Regions from separate parts of the Rossellomorea sp. QJM3NY_18 genome, predicted to be linked through region 2. Evidence: a T-box and tRNA genes for the amino acid it is inferred to sense, from the RefSeq annotation. Region 2 holds a T-box; the other regions hold tRNA genes.
The links. A T-box is a leader RNA that pairs with one kind of tRNA and senses whether it is charged. The one in region 2 lies ahead of thrS (threonine--tRNA ligase), so its partner is inferred to be a tRNA-Thr.
Positions count from the first base shown of each region.

Region 1 (4,318 bases), 1.9 Mb from region 2:
AACAGGAAGAAATGGCGAGTGTCGGGTTTTCTTTTTCACGGGCAGGGGAGAAGCTGATTGAATTCTGCCAGGAAGCTGAAAAATCACCTCTTTATGATCGGGCCATCGTCCTGTTATATGACCTGTTCAACTTCAGGAAGGATGCTTACGACAGGCTGAACAATGAACAAACCTACCTAAGTGATATGAACAGCTCGCAGGACTTCAAGAAAAAGATTTCAGATTACGCTGTAGGAAAGACAATGGTTGATATCGGTCCGGGGGGTGGGGTCATGCTGGACCTGTTGACCCGTCACCACCCCGGGGCCACCGTCATCGGAATTGACATTGCCGTCAATGTGGTGGAGGAACTGAAACGGAAGAAGCAAAGGGAAAGTGCCCCTTGGGAAGTCATGCAGGGGGATGCCCTAAAGCTTGAAAACTACATCGGGGAGGCAGGGGCCGACACGATCGTATTCTCGTCGATCCTCCATGAGATGTTCTCCTACATCCCGTACGAAGGTGAAAAGTTCAATCATGGGGTCATTGCCCAAACCTTAAAGAGTTCCCTTAAAGCTCTCAGGCCAAAAGGAAGGATCATCATCCGGGACGGCATCATGACAGAGCCAGTGGAAGAGAAACGGATCATTCGCTTTAAAGACGCACACGGCCTTTCCTTCTTCAAGAGGTACGTTGGGGACTTCAAGGGGAGGTCGATCACTTATCGTTCAGCGGGAGACAATGCTGTCCTTCTCAATGTAAACGATGCGATGGAATTTCTCTATACGTATACGTGGGGAGAAGAAGCTTACCCCCATGAAGTACAGGAACAATTCGGATATTTCACCCCATCTGCCTTTCGGGAATTTATCCAGGCGACGCTCGGAGGTCAGGTTGAAATTATGGTATTTGAACATTACCTGCAAGAAGGATACGAAGAACATTTAGCCCATAAAATCGAGCTTACCGATGAAACAGGAAAGCCGGCGCGCCTTCCGGATAGTACGTGTTTTATAGTGATTGAGAAGAAATAACACTATGCTAACAGATCTCACTCTGGGTGATAAAGGGTGAGATCTGTTTATCGATTCAGTATTATAAAAATTTATTAAACAAACGTTTGATTAATGGGTAAATCCCTTATAAGACAAGATGGAAACCGACTAAACAAACGATTGTTTAAAATAATGCAAGCTATCTCTTCTAGGAAAGTATAAAACATTGCAGATCTACTCCTGCACATTTAACATTAGAATCAGAAAAAATTAATGAAGGTTAAAAATATCTATTGATATACTCTTTGAAGATATGGTATATTCTTTTTCGGCATACAAAATGCTATAATTAGTAGATCCGAAAAGGTGTTCTTTAACTGTTAATTAGAAGTTGACTTCTGCGAAATTAATTGATATAGTAATACATGTCCTTGAACGGGATTTTTTCAAAATATCGGCCCATTGGTCAAGCGGTTAAGACACCGCCCTTTCACGGCGGTAACACGGGTTCGAATCCCGTATGGGTCACCAATTTTTTAACAAACAAATAATAGCTCATTAATATGGAGGATTAGCTCAGCTGGGAGAGCATCTGCCTTACAAGCAGAGGGTCGGCGGTTCGATCCCGTCATCCTCCACCAAGTTTTTTACGAAAGTAAAATAAACTTCATTAAATTTTGCGCCAGCAAAATATCTTTTCTTGAACTGCTTCGAGGAATTACTTTCGTTAAGCGGAATTTAATAGACGATTATACACGCCGGTGTAGCTCAACTGGTAGAGCAACTGACTTGTAATCAGTAGGTTGGGGGTTCAAGTCCTCTTGCCGGCACCATTTGGTTTTATGAGCCATTAGCTCAGTTGGTAGAGCATCTGACTTTTAATCAGAGGGTCGAAGGTTCGAATCCTTCATGGCTCACCAAAGATTTTTGCCTCGGCAAAATATCTTACCATTGTTTTTCTTCGATGTGAAAAACAAAGATTCATGCGGGTGTGGCGGAATTGGCAGACGCACCAGACTTAGGATCTGGCGCCGCAAGGCGTGGGGGTTCAAGTCCCTTCACCCGCACCATTTTTGTTGCGGAAGTAGTTCAGTGGTAGAACACCACCTTGCCAAGGTGGGGGTCGCGGGTTCGAATCCCGTCTTCCGCTCCAAACTAGCCGGGGTGGCGGAACTGGCAGACGCACAGGACTTAAAATCCTGCGGTAGGTGACTACCGTACCGGTTCGATTCCGGTCCTCGGCACCAAAGTTTTTTGCGAAAGCAAAATAACTATCATTAATTTGCACCAGCAAAATATCTATCCTTACGTTACTTATTGAAAAAACTATATTTCATTCTGCGCCCGTAGCTCAATTGGATAGAGCGTTTGACTACGGATCAAAAGGTTAGGGGTTCGACTCCTCTCGGGCGCGCCAAATATCGGGAAGTAGCTCAGCTTGGTAGAGCACTTGGTTTGGGACCAAGGGGTCGCAGGTTCGAATCCTGTCTTCCCGACCACTTCTTTGGGGCCTTAGCTCAGCTGGGAGAGCGCCTGCTTTGCACGCAGGAGGTCAGCGGTTCGATCCCGCTAGGCTCCACCAAGTTTATTTCACGGCAGTGAAACGAACTTTAATGTTTTTTAAAAAGGGAAACATATTATATTCGTGGCGGTGTAGCTCAGCTGGCTAGAGCGTACGGTTCATACCCGTGAGGTCGGGGGTTCGATCCCCTCCGCCGCTATTACTTAATACATAACGTACGATTTATAAGGACCCTTAGCTCAGTTGGTTAGAGCAGACGGCTCATAACCGTCCGGTCGTAGGTTCGAGTCCTACAGGGTCCATTATACGGAGGAATACCCAAGTCCGGCTGAAGGGATCGGTCTTGAAAACCGACAGGGGTGTAACAGCCCGCGGGGGTTCGAATCCCCCTTCCTCCTCCATTTTCTCTTTGAAAAATATTATCGTCGCGGGGTGGAGCACGACCGAATAATCTTCGGAGCGTTCACATCAGCGCACCGACTGAGCTGCAGCTTGAATGAGCTTACTGAAGTCGGGGTGGATCTGCGTGATGCATAATGGGATAGTGGAAACTTAATGATATTTTATCGTCGCGGGGTGGAGCAGTTCGGTAGCTCGTCGGGCTCATAACCCGAAGGTCGCAGGTTCAAATCCTGTCCCCGCAATACCATTTTTGACTAAAGATAGGATGTTCTTTGATGAGTCACGCATGGATAGTTATTTTCACTATCGTGAAAAACTTTGGTCCGGTAGTTCAGTTGGTTAGAATGCCTGCCTGTCACGCAGGAGGTCGCGGGTTCGAGTCCCGTCCGGACCGCCATTTATCTTTTAATTGTCATTTGAAAATTTAATCTCCTATATAATACGGCTCAAGCAACTTCTTGATTCGGCTTCCTGAGAGCTGGACGATGGACTACAACATTCTATTTGTAGGATGCATATTATATTTGGCTCAGTAGCTCAGTTGGTAGAGCAGTGGACTGAAAATCCATGTGTCGGCGGTTCGATTCCGTCCTGAGCCACCATTTATACTTAAGAACCTTTAAGTATTTATTTTATTTGGAGGGGTAGCGAAGTGGCTAAACGCGGCGGACTGTAAATCCGCTCCTTCGGGTTCGGCAGTTCGAATCTGCCCCCCTCCACCAAGATTTTTTACGAAGCGACAGCGGAGTGAAATAATCTTCCTTAAACCACGTGGAGCGGAGCATTATGATCCAAGTAGCATGGTGGTTTTTAAAAACTAATATATATCACAGGGGCATAGTTTAACGGTAGAACGAAGGTCTCCAAAACCTTTGGTGTGGGTTCGATTCCTACTGCCCCTGCCAAAGAAATTTCAAGCATGGCGATTGTGGCGAAGTGGTTAACGCACCTGATTGTGGTTCAGGCATTCGTGGGTTCGATTCCCATCAGTCGCCCTTTATATTGGGCTATAGCCAAGCGGTAAGGCATCGCACTTTGACTGCGACATGCGTTGGTTCGAATCCAGCTAGCCCAGCCAACGGCGGCATAGCCAAGTGGTAAGGCAGAGGTCTGCAAAACCTTTATCACCGGTTCAAATCCGGTTGCCGCCTCCAAATATTCACGCGGGTGTAGTTTAGTGGTAAAACCTCAGCCTTCCAAGCTGATGATGAGGGTTCGATTCCCTTCACCCGCTCCAATTTCATTTTTGGGCCTATAGCTCAGCTGGTTAGAGCGCACGCCTGATAAGCGTGAGGTCGGTGGTTCGAGTCCACTTAGGCCCACCATTCCATTATTCCGCAGTAGCTCAGTGGTAGAGCTATCGGCTGTTAACCGATCGGTCGCAAGTTCGAATCTTGCCTGCGGAGCCATTATCTTCTTA
Region 1 covers NZ_CM149659.1:3,925,241-3,929,558, reverse strand. Annotated here, with positions in the region: gene AC0VXY_RS20320 (class I SAM-dependent methyltransferase) at 1-1,013, shown strand, start outside; tRNA gene AC0VXY_RS20315 (tRNA-Glu) at 1,431-1,505, shown strand; tRNA gene AC0VXY_RS20310 (tRNA-Val) at 1,540-1,615, shown strand; tRNA gene AC0VXY_RS20305 (tRNA-Thr) at 1,732-1,807, shown strand; tRNA gene AC0VXY_RS20300 (tRNA-Lys) at 1,819-1,894, shown strand; tRNA gene AC0VXY_RS20295 (tRNA-Leu) at 1,960-2,044, shown strand; tRNA gene AC0VXY_RS20290 (tRNA-Gly) at 2,053-2,127, shown strand; tRNA gene AC0VXY_RS20285 (tRNA-Leu) at 2,133-2,221, shown strand; tRNA gene AC0VXY_RS20280 (tRNA-Arg) at 2,315-2,391, shown strand; tRNA gene AC0VXY_RS20275 (tRNA-Pro) at 2,397-2,473, shown strand; tRNA gene AC0VXY_RS20270 (tRNA-Ala) at 2,481-2,556, shown strand; tRNA gene AC0VXY_RS20265 (tRNA-Met) at 2,622-2,695, shown strand; tRNA gene AC0VXY_RS20260 (tRNA-Ile) at 2,725-2,798, shown strand; tRNA gene AC0VXY_RS20255 (tRNA-Ser) at 2,805-2,897, shown strand; tRNA gene AC0VXY_RS20250 (tRNA-Met) at 3,067-3,140, shown strand; tRNA gene AC0VXY_RS20245 (tRNA-Asp) at 3,219-3,295, shown strand; tRNA gene AC0VXY_RS20240 (tRNA-Phe) at 3,425-3,500, shown strand; tRNA gene AC0VXY_RS20235 (tRNA-Tyr) at 3,537-3,620, shown strand; tRNA gene AC0VXY_RS20230 (tRNA-Trp) at 3,730-3,803, shown strand; tRNA gene AC0VXY_RS20225 (tRNA-His) at 3,821-3,893, shown strand; tRNA gene AC0VXY_RS20220 (tRNA-Gln) at 3,902-3,976, shown strand; tRNA gene AC0VXY_RS20215 (tRNA-Cys) at 3,979-4,052, shown strand; tRNA gene AC0VXY_RS20210 (tRNA-Gly) at 4,062-4,135, shown strand; tRNA gene AC0VXY_RS20205 (tRNA-Ile) at 4,147-4,223, shown strand; tRNA gene AC0VXY_RS20200 (tRNA-Asn) at 4,233-4,307, shown strand.
Region 1: it has a tRNA-Thr gene. The T-box ahead of thrS (threonine--tRNA ligase) is inferred to sense a tRNA for this amino acid. The anticodon was not compared.

Region 2 (4,318 bases):
GCTACAAGGATAGCATCACTGTTTGTTTCAATCGCACGTTGGACACTGGGATAGTCTGTCGTGACGAAAGGCTGCCCATTGCCCCCTCCGAAAATGACAATATACCCTTTGTCCAGATGATGGACTGCCCGGAGGCGGATATAAGGTTCAGCAACTGTCGAGACAGGGATTGACGTCATAACCCTTACTTCTTTGTCCGTTTTACTTTTTAATACACCTCTCAGCATCAAGCTGTTGATGATCGTTCCAAGCGTTCCGATACTATCGGCTTCCACCCTTTCAATTCCCCAGATATCTGCTAAACTCCCCCGAAAGATATTCCCTCCCCCCACTACTATTGAGACTTCGATACCCATTTCTACAATGGATAAGATTTCGCTCGCAATATGCTCAAGCTCTGCTGTTCCAAAATTATTGCCTTCGTTATCTGCCAAAGCTCCACCACTTAATTTTATTAATACTCTTTTATATCCCAAATTGATTCCTCCATGACATGAAAAAAGCCAAAAAGTAAGTGCATACTTTTTAGCTCTTGTATAGGAAAGAAGAAATAAAGCGATATTCCAGATTAAATGTGCCCATTTCTTCTCCCCCTTCAGTATATTCAGAATTTTCCTTCTGTTAGTTTATAAAAAAAACAGGAAATAGTCAAGTGAATATTGAATATTTTTCCACCATCCCCCAGCAACCAAAAGGAATCCATATGGTTACCGCATCTCCTCTTTCAATTTTTGAATAACCTCACTCACTTGAAGTACTCCCACGTTACCCTCCTTCCTTTTTCTGAGTGACACCGATTGTTGCTGGATTTCTTTATCGCCTACGACCATCATATAAGGAACTTTTTGTATCTCGGCATCCCTGATCTTCAACCCCGTTTTCTGAACTCGATCGTCCAGTTCCACCCTGAATCCTTCTCTTTCCAGGTGGGACTTTACTTCTTGGGCATAAGGGATATGAGCTTCAGAAATAGGAAGGATTTTCACTTGATGGGGAGCTAACCAAAGGGGGAAATCTCCTCCGAAATGTTCAATGATAATGGCCATGAACCGTTCGATCGACCCGTAAATGGCTCGATGGATCATGATCGGTCTCTCTACCCGGTTATCCTCACCAAAGTATTGACACTGGAATTTTTCAGGCATTTGAAAATCAAGTTGAACCGTTCCACACTGCCAGCTTCTACCCAGACAATCCAGAATGTGAAAGTCGATTTTCGGTCCGTAGAATGCTCCATCTCCATGATTGATATGATAATCGACCCCCCTGTCCTCTAATACACGTTCAAGATCCCCTTCCGCTTGATTCCATAGGTCAACAGATCCCATATAATCTTCCGGGCGAGTTGAAAGCTCCACTTTGTATTCGAAACCGAATTTCCCATAGAAACGATCAATGAGATCGAGAACTTTATGGAGCTCTGCACGAATCTGATCTTCCCTTACGAATAGATGTGCATCATCTTGAGTGAATGAACGGACTCTCAATAATCCGCTTAACGATCCTGAAAGCTCATGACGATGGACCAATCCAAGCTCCCCATATCGGATAGGTAATTCCCGGTAGCTTCTCCGTTTACTTTTATAAATCAGGACAGCTCCAGGACAGCTCATCGGCTTAATAGCATATTTCTGATCGTCCACCTCTGAGAAATACATGTTTTCATGATAATGATCCCAGTGACCTGACTTCTCCCATAATTCCTGTTTCATCATGATTGGTGTCCTGATTTCCTGATAGCCTGCCTTCAGGTGCTCTTTTTTCCAAAATTCCTCCAGCTCATTCCGCAAGAGCATCCCCTTGGGTAAAAAAAACGGCATCCCTGGTGCATCTTCCATGGAGATAAACAATTCCAGCTCTTGACCCAATTTCCTGTGATTTCTTTTTTCAACCTCTGATTGAATAGACATGTCTTTTCCTCCTTAAAAATTTGGTATATAAAAAACCGCACCCATCCCTAACCAAGGGACGAATGCGGTCGTGGTACCACCCTAATTCCGAAGGACAAAAATTCACTGGTCCCTCGCTCAAGTAAGATAACGGTTTTCCCGATTGTGGATACTGTCATTTCCCCACAATAGCTCCAAGGTGGTAAATCATTTCTCTTTCTTCAGGGCTTGCAGCCTGATGACCCTGTTCTCTGGTAAGAAAGTGGAAATGATCCGTGTCCTCTTCATAGCGCACAACTTATTTAAAATAAAAAACCGCACTCATCCCTAACCAAGGGACGAGTGCGGTCGTGGTTCCACCCTAATTTCGAAGTGTACAATAAAACGCTTCGCTTAAGTAAGATAACGGTTTTCCCGATTATGGATACTGACCTTCTCCATAATAGCTCCGAGGTGGTAAGACATTCAATTCTCTTCGAGGGCTCTCAGCCGGTGACCCTGTTCTCTGATCAAGAAAATAGTGAATGAATCATGTCCTCTTCTTTGCTTTCATATAGTATATTCTCATTCTGAAAAAGTGTTATTGAAATTATATGGGAGTATTTTCTACCTGTCAAGTGTATATTATACAAAAATAAGTAAAATAATGCCCACCAGAATAAGGCGGTAAATAGCAAATGGGATTAACTTGACTTTATTGATCACTTTTAAGAAAAAGCGGATCGATAAATAAGCAAACAGGAATGCGCTGATGAATCCAACAAGTAAAAAAGGCATGAACTCAGCATTAAAATACATCCAGTTTTTCATCAGGGACAGTGCGCTTGCACCCAGCATGATCGGTACAGCCATAATAAAGGTGAAATCAGACGCAGCACGGTAGCTTAAGCCAAGTAATACGCCACCTGATATGGTAGAACCAGACCTTGAGAACCCCGGCCATAATGATAGACATTGTATCAGACCAATCATCAACGCTTTCTTGTGGGTGATCCCATCAACAGTTTCCACCGCCTGTATCTTTGGCCGGAACACATCGGCAGCAATCATAAGGAACGCACCTATGGCTAACCCTGCAAGGACCGTATTTAGTGAAAAGAGATGTTCATCGATATAGTCTTCGAATAGTAACCCAAGGATTACGGCCGGAAGCAACCCAACCAATATATGTGATAGTTTTAATGTTGATGATCTTTCTTCTTTACGGGAATTCATTCCTAATAAATCCTTGAATCTGTCCCGGAACACTATGACTACCGCAAGAATGGATCCAAGTTGAATGACTACTTTAAACGTATTGGCAGGATACTTCCCCAACACTTCTTTCGATTTGATCCATAGATCGTCCACCACGATCATATGGCCGGTAGAGGATACTGGAGCAAACTCCGTCAAGCCTTCTACCATACCGAGAATAAATGCTTTAATCAGTATTACGAATTCCATGGTTATGTTCTCCTCTATTGAAGATGATAATTTTTGTGCTGACTCGTTAAACGGATGTTCCTCTTTGAATGTTCGGTATCTAAAGAAAAAACGAGTCCTTTCTTCATCTCAATCTAGATAATAGTACTACAAGTACATGCGGACGACAATAAGTATATGTTCATAACCAAATACAGAAAGCCTATTAAGTGTTGGGACACATTCTGCTTGGTGGGACTTCACACATAAAAAAAACAAAACCGGGAGTTATGCCGATTCTGCGCATTAAAATGTAGTATTTATATCGTTGGGCTCAATGGATGTCTTTTTTCTTAAACCTTCCTCCTCTTACCTCTGCGATATCAGCTATCGCCAGAAACGCGGAGGGATCATGCTCAGCTACGATGTCTTTCAACTTTGCCTCCTCAAGTCGTGTGATGACACAGAATATGACCTTTTTGTCATCTCCTGAAAAGGCGCCTTCTCCCTTTAAGTAAGTGACACCCCTGCCTAACCGATGAAGGAGGGCGTCTCCAATCTCTCCGTAATACTCACTGATGATCCATACGGATTTAGATTCATCAAGACCCTTTATCGTAATATCAATGAGCTTAAAAGCAACATAATAAGCGAGTAGAGAATACATGGCCCTATCCCAGCTGAAGACAAAGCCTGCACTGGCTAAGATGAATAGATTCACAAACATGATGATTTCCCCTACAGAGAAAGGGAGCCTTTTACTTGATAAAATGGCAAGGATTTCAGTTCCGTCCAGGGAACCTCCGTATCTGATGACCATGCCGACCCCTATACCGAGCACGATGCCTCCAAATAAGGATGCCAACAGAATATCTTGTGTAAATGCTGCGACAGGATGTAGAAAAGTTGTAGAAATCGAAAGAATGATAATGCCATAAAGCGTCGAAAATGCGAAGGTTTTACCGATTTGTTTATAACCAATGAAGAAAAAGGGGATGTTTAAGATAAAGATAAAAAGTCCCAGC
Region 2 covers NZ_CM149659.1:2,026,843-2,031,160, reverse strand. Annotated here, with positions in the region: gene pyrH (UMP kinase) at 1-476, opposite strand, end outside; gene thrS (threonine--tRNA ligase) at 708-1,910, opposite strand; T-box leader at 1,962-2,186, opposite strand; gene AC0VXY_RS10285 (undecaprenyl-diphosphate phosphatase) at 2,514-3,335, opposite strand; gene AC0VXY_RS10280 (YitT family protein) at 3,628-4,318, opposite strand, start outside.

Region 3 (4,318 bases), 780 kb from region 2:
CCTTTCACAAAGATGAACTGCCAGATGAACCCGAGTAACAATCCCCCGATGACGTTCGGAATGAAAAATACGGTCCTCAGGATATTACGCGTCTTCAACGCCGCATTCAGTAAAAGAGCAAATCCGAATCCTATCAAGTTACTGATGATCACTGCCGCAAACATAAACTTCGTCGTGAACATGAAAGAATTGAAAAACGTTTTGTCATCCGTGAAAATCTTCTTATAATTATCAAATCCTACCCACTCAACAACCGAACTGACACCATTCCATGAGGTAAAGGAATAATACACCCCCATTAAGAATGGAAGAATCTGAATCACTAAGAAAAATAAAAGTGCCGGTCCTACAAAGGCAGCGTACGTCAGCAAGCTCTTATACTTGAACCTTTTCTTCGTCACTGCCTTCATTTGTACATCTGGGCTTACTGGTCCAGTCTGAATCTTTGGTTCCACCCGTATCACCACCCTAACTGTGTAATCGCTTTCTTATATTATAATGGTAGCGCTTTCTCAAAAAGGGGAACTCAATTGACGAAGAAGGTGCAATATTTTGACTAGATGGGGTTTGTTTTGATGGGTGGTGGGTAAATGAAAAGGTTGGATTCCTTTGTGGTTCTGTTTGGGGAATGAGTGGGCGGTGAATCGGCTTTTTGAAAATAAAATGCTGGAATTGAAAATAAAAGTGGTGTTTTTGAAAATAAAATCGTGGAATTGAAAATAAGTGGTCCAGTTTTGAAAATAAATTGGCTTTGATCGAGAATAAATATAGTGAAGTCGATCAGATAAACGTCCATAACGGTAAAAATGATGCTGGTTAAACGTTTTTTCATAATTAAACATTAAAAAAAACTTCCTCATGAAGAGAAAGCCTGTCGTATGTAAGTTGGAGCGGGTGAAGGGAATCGAACCCTCATCATCAGCTTGGAAGGCTGAGGTTTTACCACTAAACTACACCCGCGATGTGGTACCGGTGGCCGGGATCGAACCGGCACTCCAGAGGAACACGATTTTGAGTCGTGCGCGTCTGCCAATTCCGCCACACCGGCATTACATTTGGAGGCGGCAACCGGATTTGAACCGGTGATCAGGGTTTTGCAGACCCATGCCTTACCACTTGGCTATGCCGCCTTAATATTGGAGCGGAAGACGGGATTCGAACCCGCGACCCCCACCTTGGCAAGGTGGTGTTCTACCACTGAACTACTTCCGCACTACTGGGCTAGCTGGATTCGAACCAACGCATGTCGCAGTCAAAGTGCGATGCCTTACCGCTTGGCTATAGCCCACTGATAGTATATGTCACGGAAATAAAAATGTGACTTTTATGGGGCGACTGATGGGAATCGAACCCACGAATGCCTGAACCACAATCAGGTGCGTTAACCACTTCGCCACAATCGCCATGAAATAATTGGCAGGGGTAGTAGGAATCGAACCCACACCAAAGGTTTTGGAGACCTTCGTTCTACCTTTAAACTATACCCCTAGAATAAATGGTGGAGGGGGGCAGATTCGAACTGCCGAACCCGAAGGAGCGGATTTACAGTCCGCCGCGTTTAGCCACTTCGCTACCCCTCCAGCTATAAAACAATGGTGCCGGCAAGAGGACTTGAACCCCCAACCTACTGATTACAAGTCAGTTGCTCTACCAGTTGAGCTACACCGGCATCAAGTAAATAAATGGTGGCTCAGGACGGAATCGAACCGCCGACACATGGATTTTCAGTCCATTGCTCTACCAACTGAGCTACTGAGCCATATAGTTTTCGGCTTCCGCTAAGCTTCGAATCTCTTCGTCAGCTCACTCAGTCACATCCTCACGTATGTAAAATACGCTCCGGTGTTCCTTCGATCGCTTCCTCGACCTTCTCGCTTATCGAAACCCTTTTCCATTTCATGACTATCTAATATAAAAATGGCGGTCCGGACGGGACTCGAACCCGCGACCTCCTGCGTGACAGGCAGGCATTCTAACCAACTGAACTACCGGACCAAAAATGGTATTGCGGGGACAGGATTTGAACCTGTGACCTTCGGGTTATGAGCCCGACGAGCTACCGAACTGCTCCACCCCGCGACGATAAGAAATGGTAAGTTACAAATACTAATTAAGGAAGATTATTTTACTCTGCTTACGCTTCGTAAGAAATCATGGTGGAGGATGACGGGATCGAACCGCCGACCCTCTGCTTGTAAGGCAGATGCTCTCCCAGCTGAGCTAATCCTCCATATTACATGGTAAGTTCTTTTGCTTCCGCAAAAAAATTGGTGACCCATACGGGATTCGAACCCGTGTTACCGCCGTGAAAGGGCGGTGTCTTAACCGCTTGACCAATGGGCCTTACTGAAAACAAAATGGCGGAGAGCAAGGGATTTGAACCCTTGAGACAGCGTTAACCGTCTACACGATTTCCAATCGTGCTCCTTCGGCCACTCGGACAGCTCTCCATATATTGGCTCCGCAGGCAAGATTCGAACTTGCGACCGATCGGTTAACAGCCGATAGCTCTACCACTGAGCTACTGCGGAACGATATGCCTGGCGACGTCCTACTCTCACAGGGGGAGATCCCCCAACTACCATCGGCGCTGAAGAGCTTAACTTCCGTGTTCGGCATGGGAACGGGTGTGACCTCTTCGCCATAGTCACCAGACTATGTATTGTCCCTTTTTTAAGGACAAGTACTATTATATCGTGTTGATAATTTTTTTCAAGGATTTTTTTATATTTTCATATAAATTTTATTCCTTCAAAACTAGATAAAGAATTGATGTCAAGAAAGCCGAATATCGACCCATTGTTGTATCTACTATTGCAATAGATAACATTCCAGCTCCGGCGGCTAGAGACTCGAGGTCATTTCAGTTCAATCAGCTGAGGGTAAAAAACACCCTCTTCTGATTGCCCAGAAATGCTTGTCGTCTCTGTTCAAGCCGCCTCCGCTTTATAGTTTGGTTAAGTCCTCGATCGATTAGTATCAGTCAACTCCACATGTCGCCATGCTTCCATCTCTGACCTATCTACCTAGTCATCTTCTAGGGATCTTACTCACTTACGTGATGGGAAATCTCATCTCGAGGGGGGCTTCATGCTTAGATGCTTTCAGCACTTATCCCTTCCGCACATAGCTACCCAGCGATGCCTTTGGCAAGACAACTGGTACACCAGCGGTGCGTCCATCCCGGTCCTCTCGTACTAAGGACAGCTCCTCTCAAATTTCCTGCGCCCACGACGGATAGGGACCGAACTGTCTCACGACGTTCTGAACCCAGCTCGCGTACCGCTTTAATGGGCGAACAGCCCAACCCTTGGGACCGACTACAGCCCCAGGATGCGATGAGCCGACATCGAGGTGCCAAACCTCCCCGTCGATGTGGACTCTTGGGGGAGATAAGCCTGTTATCCCCGGGGTAGCTTTTATCCGTTGAGCGATGGCCCTTCCATGCGGAACCACCGGATCACTAAGCCCGACTTTCGTCCCTGCTCGACTTGTAGGTCTCGCAGTCAAGCTCCCTTGTGCCTTTACACTCTGCGAATGATTTCCAACCATTCTGAGGGAACCTTTGGGCGCCTCCGTTACTCTTTAGGAGGCGACCGCCCCAGTCAAACTGCCCACCTGACACTGTCTCCCACCCCGATAAGGGGCGCGGGTTAGAATTTCAATACAGCCAGGGTAGTATCCCACCGATGCCTCCACCGAAGCTTGTGCTCCGGTTTCCAAGGCTCCTACCTATCCTGTACAAGCTGTACCAAAATTCAATATCAGGCTACAGTAAAGCTCCACGGGGTCTTTCCGTCCTGTCGCGGGTAACCTGCATCTTCACAGGTACTATAATTTCACCGAGTCTCTCGTTGAGACAGTGCCCAGATCGTTACGCCTTTCGTGCGGGTCGGAACTTACCCGACAAGGAATTTCGCTACCTTAGGACCGTTATAGTTACGGCCGCCGTTTACTGGGGCTTCGATTCGCACCTTCGCTTGCGCTAAGCACTCCTCTTAACCTTCCAGCACCGGGCAGGCGTCAGCCCCTATACTTCGCCTTACGGCTTCGCAGAGACCTGTGTTTTTGCTAAACAGTCGCCTGGGCCTATTCACTGCGGCTCTCTCGGGCTTGCACCCTACCAGAGCACCCCTTCTCCCGAAGTTACGGGGTCATTTTGCCGAGTTCCTTAACGAGAGTTCTCTCGCTCACCTTAGGATTCTCTCCTCGCCTACCTGTGTCGGTTTGCGGTACGGGCACCTTTTTCCTCGCTAGAGGCTTTTCTTGGCAGTGTGGAATCAGGAACTTCGCTACTATAATTCGCTCGCTATCACAG
Region 3 covers NZ_CM149659.1:1,244,337-1,248,654, reverse strand. Annotated here, with positions in the region: gene AC0VXY_RS06505 (carbohydrate ABC transporter permease) at 1-410, opposite strand, end outside; tRNA gene AC0VXY_RS06500 (tRNA-Gly) at 887-960, opposite strand; tRNA gene AC0VXY_RS06495 (tRNA-Leu) at 965-1,048, opposite strand; tRNA gene AC0VXY_RS06490 (tRNA-Cys) at 1,057-1,130, opposite strand; tRNA gene AC0VXY_RS06485 (tRNA-Gly) at 1,138-1,212, opposite strand; tRNA gene AC0VXY_RS06480 (tRNA-Gln) at 1,217-1,288, opposite strand; tRNA gene AC0VXY_RS06475 (tRNA-His) at 1,328-1,403, opposite strand; tRNA gene AC0VXY_RS06470 (tRNA-Trp) at 1,415-1,488, opposite strand; tRNA gene AC0VXY_RS06465 (tRNA-Tyr) at 1,497-1,580, opposite strand; tRNA gene AC0VXY_RS06460 (tRNA-Thr) at 1,594-1,669, opposite strand; tRNA gene AC0VXY_RS06455 (tRNA-Phe) at 1,684-1,759, opposite strand; tRNA gene AC0VXY_RS06450 (tRNA-Asp) at 1,919-1,995, opposite strand; tRNA gene AC0VXY_RS06445 (tRNA-Met) at 2,006-2,079, opposite strand; tRNA gene AC0VXY_RS06440 (tRNA-Val) at 2,155-2,230, opposite strand; tRNA gene AC0VXY_RS06435 (tRNA-Glu) at 2,269-2,343, opposite strand; tRNA gene AC0VXY_RS06430 (tRNA-Ser) at 2,359-2,450, opposite strand; tRNA gene AC0VXY_RS06425 (tRNA-Asn) at 2,457-2,531, opposite strand; rRNA gene rrf (5S ribosomal RNA) at 2,539-2,655, opposite strand; rRNA gene AC0VXY_RS06415 (23S ribosomal RNA) at 2,954-4,318, opposite strand, start outside.
Region 3: it has a tRNA-Thr gene. The T-box ahead of thrS (threonine--tRNA ligase) is inferred to sense a tRNA for this amino acid. The anticodon was not compared.